Regions from separate parts of the Streptomyces sp. CA-179760 genome, predicted to be linked through region 2. Evidence: riboswitches for the same ligand, from Rfam matches in the RefSeq annotation. Region 2 holds a riboswitch; the other holds the start of a gene.
The links. A riboswitch is a leader RNA that binds a small molecule or an ion and turns the genes downstream of it on or off. The one in region 2 is predicted to bind glycine.
Positions count from the first base shown of each region.

Region 1 (6,206 bases), 5.1 Mb from region 2:
GACATGCCGCGTGCCACACACGACTCCATCACCCGCCAGATCTCCAGCAGACCGGCCCGGATCTCCTCCTCGGTGCGCCAGGCGCGCTCGTTCTCCAGCATCAGGGCCGAGATGGACAGGCCCGTCTCCTGCGCCAGTCGCAACAACTCGTCGCCCGTGCGGAAGGGGTACTTCAGCGCGGTGTCGTCGAGTTTGATGCGGTCCGCGCCGACGGCCTCCTCGTCGACGACGAAGCCGCCGCCGACCGAGTAGTAGGTCTTCGTCAGCAGCTCCGCGCCCGAGGCGTCGTACGCCCACAGGGTCATGCCGTTGGCGTGGTACGGGAGGGTCTTGCGGCGGTGCAGGACCATGTCGTCGTCGAAGGAGAACGCGATTTCGTGCTCGCCCAGCAGATTCAGCCGGCCGTCGGTCTTGATCGCGTCCACCCGGTCGTCGGCCTTCTCCACGTCGACCGTGCGCGGCGAGTCGCCCTCCAGGCCGAGCAGGACCGCCTTGGGCGTGCCGTGGCCGTGGCCGGTGGCGCCGAGGGAGCCGTACAGCTCGGCACGGACCGAGGCGACCGACTCCAGCAGCTCCTCGTTGCGCAGCCGCCGGGCGAACAGGCCGGCCGCGCGCATCGGGCCGACCGTGTGGGAGCTGGACGGGCCGATGCCGATCGAGAACAGGTCGAAGACCGAGATGGCCACGGGAACTCCTGACTACGGGGGTGGTGCAGTGGGGCCGGGCGCCGCGACCGCGTGGCGGGCGCGGCGCCCTGAAGGTTTCTTCGTTACTTGTTGAGGCCTGCGTACAGCGGGTGCCGGTCGGCCAGGGCCTTCACACGGGCCTTGAGGGCGTCCGCGTCGGCGGCCCCGAAGGGAGAAGGCGCCTTCAGCGTCTCGGCGATGACGTCCGCGACCTCCGCGAAGTCCTCGCTCTCGAAGCCCCGGGTCGCCAGGGCCGGCGTGCCGATCCGCAGACCGGACGTCACCATCGGCGGACGCGGGTCGTTCGGGATCGCGTTGCGGTTGACCGTGATGCCCACCTCATGGAGGCGGTCCTCGGCCTGCTGTCCGTCCAGCTCCGAGTGGCGCAGGTCGACCAGGACGAGGTGCACGTCCGTGCCGCCGGACAGCACGTCCACGCCCACGGCCCGGACGTCGTCCTTCACCAGACGCTCGGCCAGGATGCGGGCACCCTCCAGCGTACGGCGCTGGCGCTCCTTGAAGTCCTCGGAGGCGGCGACCTTGAACGAGACCGCCTTGGCCGCGATCACATGCTCCAGCGGGCCGCCCTGCTGACCGGGGAAGACAGCGGAGTTGATCTTCTTGGCGAGTTCGGCCGTGGAGAGGATCACACCGCCGCGCGGGCCGCCCAGCGTCTTGTGGGTGGTCGTGGTCACCACGTGCGCGTGCGGAACGGGGTTCGGGTGCAGCCCCGCCGCCACCAGCCCGGCGAAGTGCGCCATGTCGACCATCAGGTACGCCCCGACCTCGTCCGCGATCCTGCGGAACTCGGCGAAGTCCAGCTGCCGCGGGTAGGCCGACCAGCCCGCGACGATCAGCTTCGGCCGGGACTCCTTCGCCAGCCGCTCCACCTCGGCCATGTCGACCCGGCCGTCGTCGCCCACGTGGTAGGCGACGACGTCGTAGAGCTTGCCGGAGAAGTTGATCTTCATGCCGTGGGTCAGGTGCCCGCCGTGCGCGAGGTTCAGACCCATGATGGTGTCGCCCGGCTTGAGCAGCGCGAACATCGCGGCGGCGTTGGCCTGGGCACCGGAGTGCGGCTGGACGTTGGCGTGCTCGGCGCCGAACAGCTCCTTGACGCGGTCGATCGCGATCTGCTCGACCACGTCGACGTGCTCACAGCCGCCGTAGTAGCGGCGGCCCGGGTAGCCCTCGGCGTACTTGTTGGTCAGGACCGAGCCCTGCGCCTCCATGACCGCGACCGGGGCGAAGTTCTCCGAGGCGATCATCTCGAGCGTGGACTGCTGCCGGTGCAGCTCGGCGTCGACCGCGGCGGCCACGGCCGGGTCGAACTCGTGCAGGGACGTGTTCAGGACGGACATACGGCTACGACCTCTCAGCCGGCGGAGAACGCGGTGTACTCGTCGGCGGAGAGCAGGTCGCCCGGCTCGTCCGTGACGCGCACCTTGAACAGCCAGCCGCCCTCGAAGGGGGCCGAGTTCACCAGCGACGGGTCGTTCACCACGTCCTCGTTGACCTCGGTGACCTCGCCGGAGACCGGGGAGTAGAGGTCGGACACGGACTTGGTCGACTCCAGCTCGCCGCAGGTCTCGCCCGCGGACAGGGCGGCACCGACCTCCGGGAGCTGGACGAAGACGACGTCGCCGAGCGCGTTCGCCGCGTGCTCGGTGATGCCGATCGTCGAGACGCCGTCCTCGGCGCCCGACAGCCACTCGTGCTCCTTGCTGTACCGCAGCTCTTTGGGGTTGCTCATGGCCTGGATTCTCCTGTACGCGCGGGAGTGCTGATGAAGGGGACCGCTGGTGAGCGGGGGTGAGACGCCCGGGACCGCGGTGGCGGCCCGCGGCCGGTGTCTGCTTCTGGCGCTTGGCCAGTGTCTACTTCTGGCGCTTGTAGAACGGCAGCGCCACGACCTCGTACGGCTCGTGACTGCCCCGGATGTCCACGGCCACACCGGGAGTGCCGGCCGCCGCGTGCGCGGGGTCGACGTACGCCATCGCGATCGGCTTGCCGAGCGTGGGGGAGGGGGCGCCGGAGGTGACCTCGCCGATCACCTCGCCGCCGGTGACGACCGGGTACCCGGCGCGCGGGACCCTACGGCCCTCGGCGACGAGGCCGACCAGGATGCGGGGCGGGTTCTGCTCGGCGCGTGCGGCGGCCTCGGTCAGGGCCTCGCGGCCCACGAAGTCGCCCTCCTTCTCGAACTTCACCACCCGGCCGAGCCCGGCGTCGAAGGGCGTCAGGGAGGTGCTCAGCTCGTGCCCGTACAGCGGCATGCCCGCCTCGAGGCGCAGCGTGTCGCGGCAGGACAGCCCGCACGGGACCAGGCCGGCGCCCTCGCCCGCCTTGGTGAGGGCCTGCCACAGCTCGACGGCGTGCTCCGGCTTCACGAACAGCTCGAAGCCGTCCTCGCCGGTGTATCCGGTGCGGGCGATGAGGGCCGGGACGCCCGCGACCGTGCCGGGCAGGCCGGCGTAGTACTTCAGGCCGTCGAGGTCGGCGTCGGTGAGGGACTTCAGGATCCCCGGGACTGTGGGCCCTGTACGGCGAGCAGCGCGTAGGCGTCCCGGTCGTCGCGCACCTCGGCGTCGAAGCCGGCGGAACGTTCCACCAGTGCGTCCAGGACCACCTGGGCGTTGGAGGCGTTGGCGACGACCATGAACTCGGGGGCCTCGGTCTCGGCCAGCCGGTAGACGATCAGGTCGTCGAGGATGCCGCCGTCCGCCTGGCAGATCATGGTGTAGCGGGCGCGGCCGGGCTTGACCCCGCCGATGTTGCCGACCAGCGCGTGGTCGAGGAGGGCGGTGGCCCCCGGGCCCGTGACGGTGATCTCGCCCATGTGGGAGAGGTCGAACAGCCCGGCCTGCGTACGCACGGCGTTGTGCTCGTCGCGCTCGGAGCCGTAGCGCAGGGGCATGTCCCAGCCGGCGAAGTCGGTCATCGTCGCGCCGAGCGAACGATGCACGGCATCGAGCGCGGTGTGGCGGAGTTCTCCTGTACTGCTCACGGTCGGTCGTCTCCCAAGGCATAAGGCATGACGGGCGAGGTCGTTCCTCCCCATCTGTCATCGGAACCTGAGAGGTTCGCCATGACCGCGCGGGTCAACGGCTTGCACCTTGGGTGGGGCCACGCCGCTTCCCCGGACTCCGGAGAGGGCTGCGGCCCGCTTTTCAGATGTGCCTCGCCCGCGCGGTAACGGGGCCTGAGAGATTCAAGGGAGGGACTTGCTCCTTCGGCGCCCCAGCGTCGGACGGTGCTGGGGACTCTCCCGCGCGGATTCAAACGGCCGGTATGCAGTTGGCGCGCACATCATTGCACGCATCGTCGCGGGGTGGCAGGGGGACCACCCTGTAGCAGGGCTGTTGCAGGAAGAGGACTAAAACCAGAGACATCGGGCATTACCTTCTCTTTACACTCGGCGGGCATGGGACTCCGTACCTGGCCCCAGGGGAGGACGATCACGGTGAACAGGACCACCGCGTACGCCACGACGTCGGGCATCGCGCTGCCCGAGCAGCCGGCCGCTCCGGTGCGCGCGGTCTGCGGCCCGCAGCCGGTGCCGGTCGTCCGCGATCTGCGCGAGCGGCCCGGCCGCGGCCCGCACGCGCTGCTGTTCGGCTCCCGGGACATCGTCGTGGTCACGGGCCTGCCCGGCAGCGGCAAGTCCACGCTGATGCGGCGCACCGTGCCGGGTCGGCGCATCGACTCCCAGGACACCCGCGACCACTGGGACCGCCGTATGCCGCGCGCCCTGCCGTACGCGGTCTACCGCCCGCTCGTCCGCCTCGCCCACTACGCCGGGCTGCGCCGCGCCCTGCGCACCGGCGAGGGCGTCGTCGTGCACGACTGCGGCACACAGGCCTGGGTCCGCCGCTGGCTCGCCCGCGAGGCCCGCCGCCGGGGCGGCACGCTCCATCTGCTGATGCTCGACGTCGCCCCCGAACAGGCCCTGGCCGGCCAGCGCGACCGCGGCCGAGGCGTCTCGCGGTACGCGTTCCTGCGCCACCGCGCGGCCACCACCCGCCTGCTCCGCGAGGTCGAACGGGGCGAACTGCCCACCGGCTGCGGCTCGGCGGTCCTCGCCGACCGCGACGCGGCGAACACCCTCCACCGCATCGGGTTCGCGGGCTGACGGCCCCGGCCCGTGGGCGGGCCCTCACGGACCGACTGTCCGCGACGGGGGAGCCGCGGTTCACGGACAGGCGTCCGGGGTTGGCAAGCCACGTTCCACAAGGGCGGGCGTCCGGGGTTCGCGAGCCGTGTTCAGGGGGCGGGCGGCATCCGCGGTCGGGCGTCCGGGAAGCACGGGCCGTCCGTCTGCGGCCCCGCTGTGCGCATGGGGCGGGCGCGCGCCCGCGAGTTGGGCCTTCCGCGTGCGGCCCCGTGCAGCGGGCCCGCTTCGGCGGTCGGTGAGCCCGGAAGCACGGTCCACGGCGCTGCCGCCGGCGAACCGTGTGTACAGGACAGGCATCCACGCGGTCGTTTGCGCCGGGCATGCGGCTCGTCCGCTTGCGGTCTGAGCCGTGTGCACGCGGCAGGCGTCTGCTGCCGGCGCGCCCGGAAGCTCGGGCCCGTGGCGTCTGCCGTCGGCGGACCGTGTGTATGGGGCAGGCGTCCGCGTTCGGCGAGCCCGGAAGCGCCGTTCGGCCGCCCGCGCCCCCCGCCGCGGTTCACGGGGTGGCAGCCCGCCCTTCCCGAGCCGCTAGCCTTTGAGCCACAGCAGTGGTTTCAGGCAGGCGGTAGGCAGATGGACTTCCCGGCGGACTTCTCCGCGGACTTCCCGGCGCAGACGCAGACCCACCCGCACGGCGGATGGCCCGGCAACGAGCTGGAGGAGGTGCTCTCGGCCTCCCTCGGCGCCGGCCCCTCGGCCGGCGGGCGGATCGTCGAGGTGCTCGGCCGCAGCTTCGTGTGGATCCCGCTGCCCAGCGGCGGCGGCCCGCAGAGCGGCCCCCTCGACCTCCCCGGCATCGAGATCGACGGCCAGGCGTTCGTGCCGGTGTTCAGCTCCGAGGAGCAGTTCCGCCAGGTCGTCGGCTCGCACATGTCGTACACCATCGCCCCCGCCGTGGAGTTCGCCCGCGGTCTGCCCCCGCACGCGGGGATGGCCGTCAACCCGGGCGGCGTCGTCGGCATCCCGCTCCCGCCGCCCGCCGTCGCCGAGCTGTGCCGGGCCGGCAGGACCCCGCTGGACGGCCCCGCGAGCGGCGGCCGGGTCCGCCTCTTCGAGCCCGACTGGCAGGACGACCCGGTGGACTTCCTCGCCGCCGCCTCCGCGGAGTTCGAGGCGATCGGCGTCGTCGTCACCGCCCGCCGCTGCCTCGCCGCGATCGAGACCGCCGACCCGGTGATGTTCGTCGGCGTCGAACTCTCCCAGTGGGAAGGCGACCTGCGCGCCCTGCCCCTGGACGCCCTCACCCGCGCCGTCACCGACGCCCCGGCCCCCTGGCCGGTCAACCTGGTGCTCCTGGACGTCGCGGAGGACCCGGTGGGCGCGTGGATGAAGGACAGGGTCCGGCC
Region 1 is NZ_JBNJLZ010000001.1:6,750,540-6,756,745, forward strand. Features, by position in the region: gene ACQEV8_RS30855 (L-serine ammonia-lyase) at 1-686, opposite strand, end outside; gene glyA (serine hydroxymethyltransferase) at 770-2,047, opposite strand; gene gcvH (glycine cleavage system protein GcvH) at 2,062-2,439, opposite strand; partial or broken gene gcvT (glycine cleavage system aminomethyltransferase GcvT) at 2,564-3,627, opposite strand; glycine riboswitch at 3,738-3,865, opposite strand; glycine riboswitch at 3,867-3,967, opposite strand; gene ACQEV8_RS30875 (AAA family ATPase) at 4,150-4,818, shown strand; gene ACQEV8_RS30880 (enhanced serine sensitivity protein SseB) at 5,434-6,206, shown strand, end outside.
Region 1: it holds a riboswitch for glycine, as region 2 does, so the genes downstream of both, gcvT (glycine cleavage system aminomethyltransferase GcvT) here and gcvP (aminomethyl-transferring glycine dehydrogenase) in region 2, are expected to answer to the same signal.

Region 2 (6,206 bases):
CCGCTGGGTTCCGCGCTCCTGGTCGTGCGCCGCGGGCCGAACTCGGGCAGCCGCTTCCTGCTGGACGGCGATCTGACCACGGCCGGCCGTCATCCGCAGAGCGACATCTTCCTGGACGACGTGACCGTTTCCCGGCGGCACGTGGAGTTCCGTCGCGGTCAGGACGGCTCGTTCACGGTGGCCGACGTGGGCAGCCTGAACGGCACGTATGTGAACCGCGAGCGGATCGACCAGGTCGCCGTGAGCAACGGTGACGAGGTGCAGATCGGCAAGTACCGACTGGTCTTCTACGCCAGCCAGCGGGGCTACTGACCCGGGACTGTCTCCGGGACACCCCAGCGAAGGTCCGTCCGTCAGGGAAGGTCCATGCTTCATACACCGAGCGGCGGTGCCGGGCACGGCGCCGCCGCCACGGACAGTGGGCTGATGAGCATCGGCACAGTGCTGAACGTGCTGCGCGTCGAGTTCCCCGAAGTCACCATCTCCAAGATCCGCTTCCTGGAGTCGGAGGGGCTCATCGAGCCGCAGCGGACCCCCTCGGGGTATCGCAAGTTCAGCGCCCGTGACGTCGAGCGCCTCGGGCATGTCCTGAGGATGCAGCGGGACCACTATCTGCCTCTGAAGGTGATTCGCGAGCACCTGGAGGCCATGGAGCGCGGCGAGGCCGTCCCGCTGCCGACCGTGGGCCGTCAGCGTGACGGAGATGCCGCGCCTGAGCCCTTCGAGGGGCCGCCCACGGCTGCCAGGGTCGGGCGTGACGAGCTGCTCGCCGCCGCCGGGGTGGACGAGGCAGAGCTCAGGGAGTGGGAGTCGTACGGGCTGGTCACTCCACTGGAGGACGGGGCGTATGAGGCGGAGGCGGTCACCGTGGCGGCGCTCGTCGCCGAGCTGGGGCGGTTCGGGATCGAGCCGCGGCATCTGCGGGTGATGAAGGCCGCCGCCGACCGCGAGGCCGGGCTCGTGGACCAGGTAGTGGCCCCGTTGAAGCGGCACCGGAACCCGCAGACCAGGGCTCATGCGGAGGACCGCACCAAGGAGCTGGCGGGGCTCACGGTGAAGCTGCACGCCGCGCTGGTGCAGACGGCGCTCGGGGTGCGGTTGCCGTGAGACGGCCGGATGCGTGAGGGCCGGATCAGGCGCCTGATCCCGGCCCGACTACCCAAACGTCCCGGGCACGGCCTAGGGTTGCTGTGTGAACGAGCTCGATGTCGTAGGTGTCCGGGTCGAAATGCCCTCCAACCAACCGATCGTGCTGCTGCGTGAAGTGGGAGGCGACCGTTACCTCCCGATCTGGATCGGGCCGGGTGAGGCCACGGCGATCGCCTTCGCCCAGCAGGGCATGGCTCCCGCGCGGCCGCTGACCCACGACCTGTTCAAGGACGTGCTGGAAGCCATCGGTCAGGAGCTCACGGAAGTGCGTATCACGGACCTGCGTGAGGGCGTCTTCTACGCGGAACTGGTCTTTGCCAGCGGCGTCGAGGTGAGCGCCCGTCCGTCCGACGCCATAGCGCTGGCCCTGCGGACCGGGACGCCGATCTACGGGAGTGACACGGTGCTCGACGATGCCGGCATCGCGATTCCGGACGAGCAGGAGGACGAGGTGGAGAAGTTCCGCGAGTTCCTCGACCAGATCTCCCCGGAGGACTTCGGCAGCAGCAGCCAGTGAGCTCCGGAGGCCGGTGAGTGGTGCCCGGCAGGGAGCGGCAGCGGTCGTGAGACGCGTGGGCGGCCCGGCGGACGGTGAGTCCGCGGCAGGGCCGCCGTCGTATGTGTGAGGGGTGAATTGCCCGCATGTGCCGGTGGCGAGTGAGAGCGTCACACGGCCCGTTCCGAAGGCATTCGGCTAGCCTTTCCCCGCGGTGGGGCACGGGAAACCACTCTTAGGGTGATTATCACTCGGCGTGGCGAGTGTGGCGATCGTTGACGCACCCCGGGTGACTGCCTACCGTCGAGAAGGCAGGTCAAGGACGGAGGTCGGCGTGAGAAGCAGCGGCGACGGTACGGCTGGGGGCGGCCCCGAGCGCAGTCTCGGGGCGAGCGGTCCGTACGCTCCCCCCGGCTCTCGGCTCGTCTCGGGCGGAGGGTATCCCCAGCCCGATGGTTCAGCCGATCATGCTCCGCAGCGACCGTCGGTGGTGCCGAGCAGCGGAGGGACGACGTCCATGGCGTCCGAGCAGATCGGCTATCGCGGCCCCACGGCCTGCGCGGCCGCCGGTATCACCTACCGGCAACTGGACTACTGGGCCCGTACCGGTCTCGTCGAGCCGAGTGTGCGCCCTGCCTACGGGTCCGGGACGCAGCGGCTGTACAGCTTCCGGGACGTCGTCGTTCTGAAGATCGTCAAGCGATTCCTCGACACCGGGGTGTCGCTGCAGAACATCCGCACGGCGGTCCAGCATCTCAGGGAACGCGGTTTCCGCGACCTGGAGCGGATGACGCTGATGAGCGACGGTGCGACGGTCTACGAGTGCACCTCGCCGGACGAGGTCCACGCGCTGCTCCAAGGGGGACAGGGCGTCTTCGGGATCGCCGTGGGTGTGGTGTGGCGGGACGTCGAGGGCGCGCTGTCGCAGCTGCACGGGGAGCGGATCGACACCGGGGAGACCCTGGTCGGGCCCAACCCGGCGGACGAGCTGGCGCGGCGGCGGAACCGGGCCGTCTGACGGGTTGGACAGTGCGGTGTGCGTGCGGCCGCGGTGGGCGGGACGGTTCCGCGCCGGGCCGCGAGCGGTGTCTCCCGGAGCGACCGGGATGGTTCGGCACGGCGTTGTCAGTGGCGTAGGGCAGCATCGGAGGTGTGAGAACCGCGCCCACGATCCTGCATCTCGACATGGATGCCTTCTTCGCCTCGGTGGAGCAGGCCTCCAAGCCGAGTCTGCGCGGAAAGGCCGTGGTCGTGGGCGGACTCGGGCCGCGGGGTGTGGTCGCGACCGCCTCGTACGAGGCCCGGGTCTTCGGGGTGCACTCGGCGTTGCCCATGGCGCAGGCCCGGCGGCTCGCGCCCAACGCCGCGTATCTCGTGCCGCGCTTCGGGTTCTACCGGGCGATCAGCGAGCGGGTGATGGAGCTGCTGCGGGCGCTGTCGCCGCTGGTGGAGCCGCTGAGCCTGGACGAGGCGTTCGTGGACCTGGAGGCCGGAGGGGCGGCCTGGGACGAGCGGTCGGCGCGGCTGGCCGGGGTGAAGCTGCGTGCGGACATCCGGGCGGTCACGGGGCTCACGGGGTCGGTGGGGCTGGCCGCATCCAAGATGCTCGCGAAGATCGCCTCGGAGCAGGCCAAGCCGGACGGACTGGTGACGATCGAGCCCGGGACGGAGCGGGCGATGCTGGGGCCGATGTCGGTGCGGACCCTGCCGGGAGTCGGTCCGGCCACGGGTGACCATCTGCGGCGGGCCGGGATCACCACGGTCGAGGAGATCGCCGAAGCGGGTGAGGACGAGCTGGTCCGGCTGCTGGGAAAGGCGCACGGGCACGGGCTCTACGCCATGGCCCTGGCGCGGGACGACCGGCCCGTGGTGGCGGAGCGGGAAGCGAAGTCGGTGTCGGTCGAGGACACCTACGACGTGGACATCCACGACCGGCTGCGGGTCGGGCTGGAGGTGCAGCGGCTCGCCGACCGCTGCGTACGGCGGCTGCGCGGGGCCGGGCTGTCCGGGCGGACCATCGTGCTGAAGGTGCGGCGGTACGACTTCTCGACACGCACCCGGTCCGAGACGCTGCGCGGTCCGACGGACGATCCCGGGGTGATCCGTGAGGCGGCGGCGAGGCTGCTGGACTCGGTCGACACGACGGGCGGCGTGCGGCTGCTCGGCGTGGGTGTCAGCGGGCTCGCCGACTACACGCAGGAGGACCTGTTCGCGCAGGCGGCCGGGGAGCGGGCGGTCGCGGAGGGTCCCGTCGAGGAGCGCGCCGCGACGCCGGTCGTCGAGGAGCAGCCCGCGCCGGCCGAGCGGCGGTGGCCCGCCGGGCACGATGTGCGGCATGCCGGGTTCGGGCACGGCTGGGTGCAGGGCAGCGGTCTGGGACGGGTCACCGTACGGTTCGAGACGCCCGACTCGGAGCCCGGGCGCGTGCGGACCTTCCGGGTCGACGATCCGGAGCTGGAGCCGGCGGATCCGCTGCCGTTGGTGTTACGAGAGCCGGAGGGGGGCCATGGGCCGGATGGTGACTCCGGGAGCGTGGGGCTGCGCTCCGCCGCCCCTTAGGAGGCTTGCCCGGGGCCTCAGGCCGTCTCGTCCTTCCCTGCCAGTTTGCCGAAGTCGTGGTCCTGCAGCGGGGGAGGGGCGGCGACGTCGAGGCCGTAGTGGTGGTAGAGCTGGAGTTCCTGCTCGGGAGAGAGGTGGCGGCCCACGCCGAAGTCGGGGGCGTCCTTGATGAGGGCGCGATCGAAGGGCACGTGGAGGGCGCCGTCGATCAGCTCACTGGGTTCGAGGGGGACGAAGGCGTCCCGGCTGAACAGGCCGGTCCGTATGGCCGCCCACTCCGGGACGGCGGTGGCGTCGTCGAGGTAGACCTCGTCGATCGTGCCGATCCTGGTCCCGTTGCGGTCGAACGCCTTGCGGCCGATCAGGTTGCGCGGATCGATATCGGTTCGCACGGGCCCTCCACATGGTCGCAACTCATCCGTAACCACTACAAAACGGCACAATCGAGGAGGCGGCCACTCGAAGGTTCGTGCGTCGACCGCGCTGGTAGGCTGACAACGGCTGCTGACCCCGTGCGGGAGAGTCCTCCAGACATCATCGGAGGCGCCGAAGGAGCAAATCCTCCCCGGAATCTCTCAGGCCCACGTACCGCACGGACGAGGTCACTCTGGAAAGCAGGGCGGATGTCACGGCTTCCGCTCTCACCGACGGTGAAAGCCGGAGGCCTTCGGGCGATCCGGTGAAGCTCTCAGGTTGACATGACAGAGGGGGAGGCCGTCCGGGTACCCGTGCCGTGGTGCCCCTCGAAGGTCGTGTCAGACCAGGAGGCCTCCGCATATGACCGCCCATCGCATTCCGCTCTCCGAACTCGAAGAGGCAGTCCCCTTCGAGCAGCGCCACATCGGCCCCGACCACGAGGCGTGCGCCAAGATGCTCGCTCACGTCGGCTACGGCTCGCTGGACGAGCTGACGGCCGTGGCTGTCCCGGCCGTGATCAAGAGCGCCGAGGCGCTGGACCTTCCGGGCGCCCGCAGCGAGGCCGAGGTGATCGCCGAGCTGCGCTCCCTCGCCGACCGCAACCAGGTCCTCGGCTCCATGATCGGGCTCGGCTACTACGGCACGTTCACGCCGCCGGTCGTCATGCGCAATGTCATGGAGAACCCGTCCTGGTACACGGCCTACACGCCGTACCAGCCGGAGATCTCGCAGGGCCGGCTCGAGGCGCTGCTCAACTTCCAGACCATGGTCGCCGACCTGACCGGACTGCCGACCTCCGGCGCCTCTCTGCTCGACGAGGGCACCGCTGCGGCCGAGGCCATGGCGCTGTCCCGGCGTCTGGGCAAGAACAAGAAGGGCCTGTTCCTGGTCGACGCGGACGCGCTGCCGCAGACCATCGCCGTGATTGAGACCCGGGCCGAGCCGACCGGTGTCGAGGTCGTCGTCGCCGATCTCAGCGACGGCATCCCGGCCGGGATCGCCGAGCGCGAGATCAACGGCGTGCTGATCCAGTACCCGGGCGCCTCCGGAGCCGTACGGGACATCAAGCCGGTCGTCGACCAGGCGCACGCGCTCGGGGCGCTCGTCACCGTCGCCGCCGATCTGCTCGCGCTGACCCTGCTGAAGTCGCCCGGTGAGCTCGGCGCCGACATCGCGGTCGGGACGACGCAGCGGTTCGGCGTGCCGATGGGCTTCGGCGGACCGCACGCCGGTTACATGGCCGTCGGGGAGAAGATGGCGCGCAGCCTGCCCGGGCGGCTCGTCGGAGTGTCCGTGGACGCCGACGGGAACAAGGCCTACCGGCTGGCGCTGCAGACGCGTGAGCAGCACATCCGTCGCGAGAAGGCCACCAGCAACATCTGCACCGCGCAGGTGCTGCTCGCCGTGATGGCCGGCATGTACGCCGTCTACCACGGGCCGGAGGGCCTGAAGAGCATCGCGCGGCGCACCCACCGGTACGCCACGGTCCTCGCCGCAGGGCTCGCGAACGGCGGGGTCGAGATCGTGCACGGGGCCTACTTCGACACCCTGACCGTGCGTGTCGAGGGCCGGGCCGCCGAGGTCC
Region 2 is NZ_JBNJLZ010000001.1:1,682,580-1,688,785, reverse strand. Features, by position in the region: gene ACQEV8_RS07445 (zinc-ribbon and FHA domain-containing protein) at 1-312, shown strand, start outside; gene ftsR (transcriptional regulator FtsR) at 367-1,107, shown strand; gene ACQEV8_RS07435 (bifunctional nuclease family protein) at 1,193-1,666, shown strand; gene ACQEV8_RS07430 (MerR family transcriptional regulator) at 1,980-2,663, shown strand; gene ACQEV8_RS07425 (DNA polymerase IV) at 2,798-4,204, shown strand; gene ACQEV8_RS07420 (PRC-barrel domain-containing protein) at 4,222-4,596, opposite strand; glycine riboswitch at 4,710-4,805, shown strand; gene gcvP (aminomethyl-transferring glycine dehydrogenase) at 4,982-6,206, shown strand, end outside.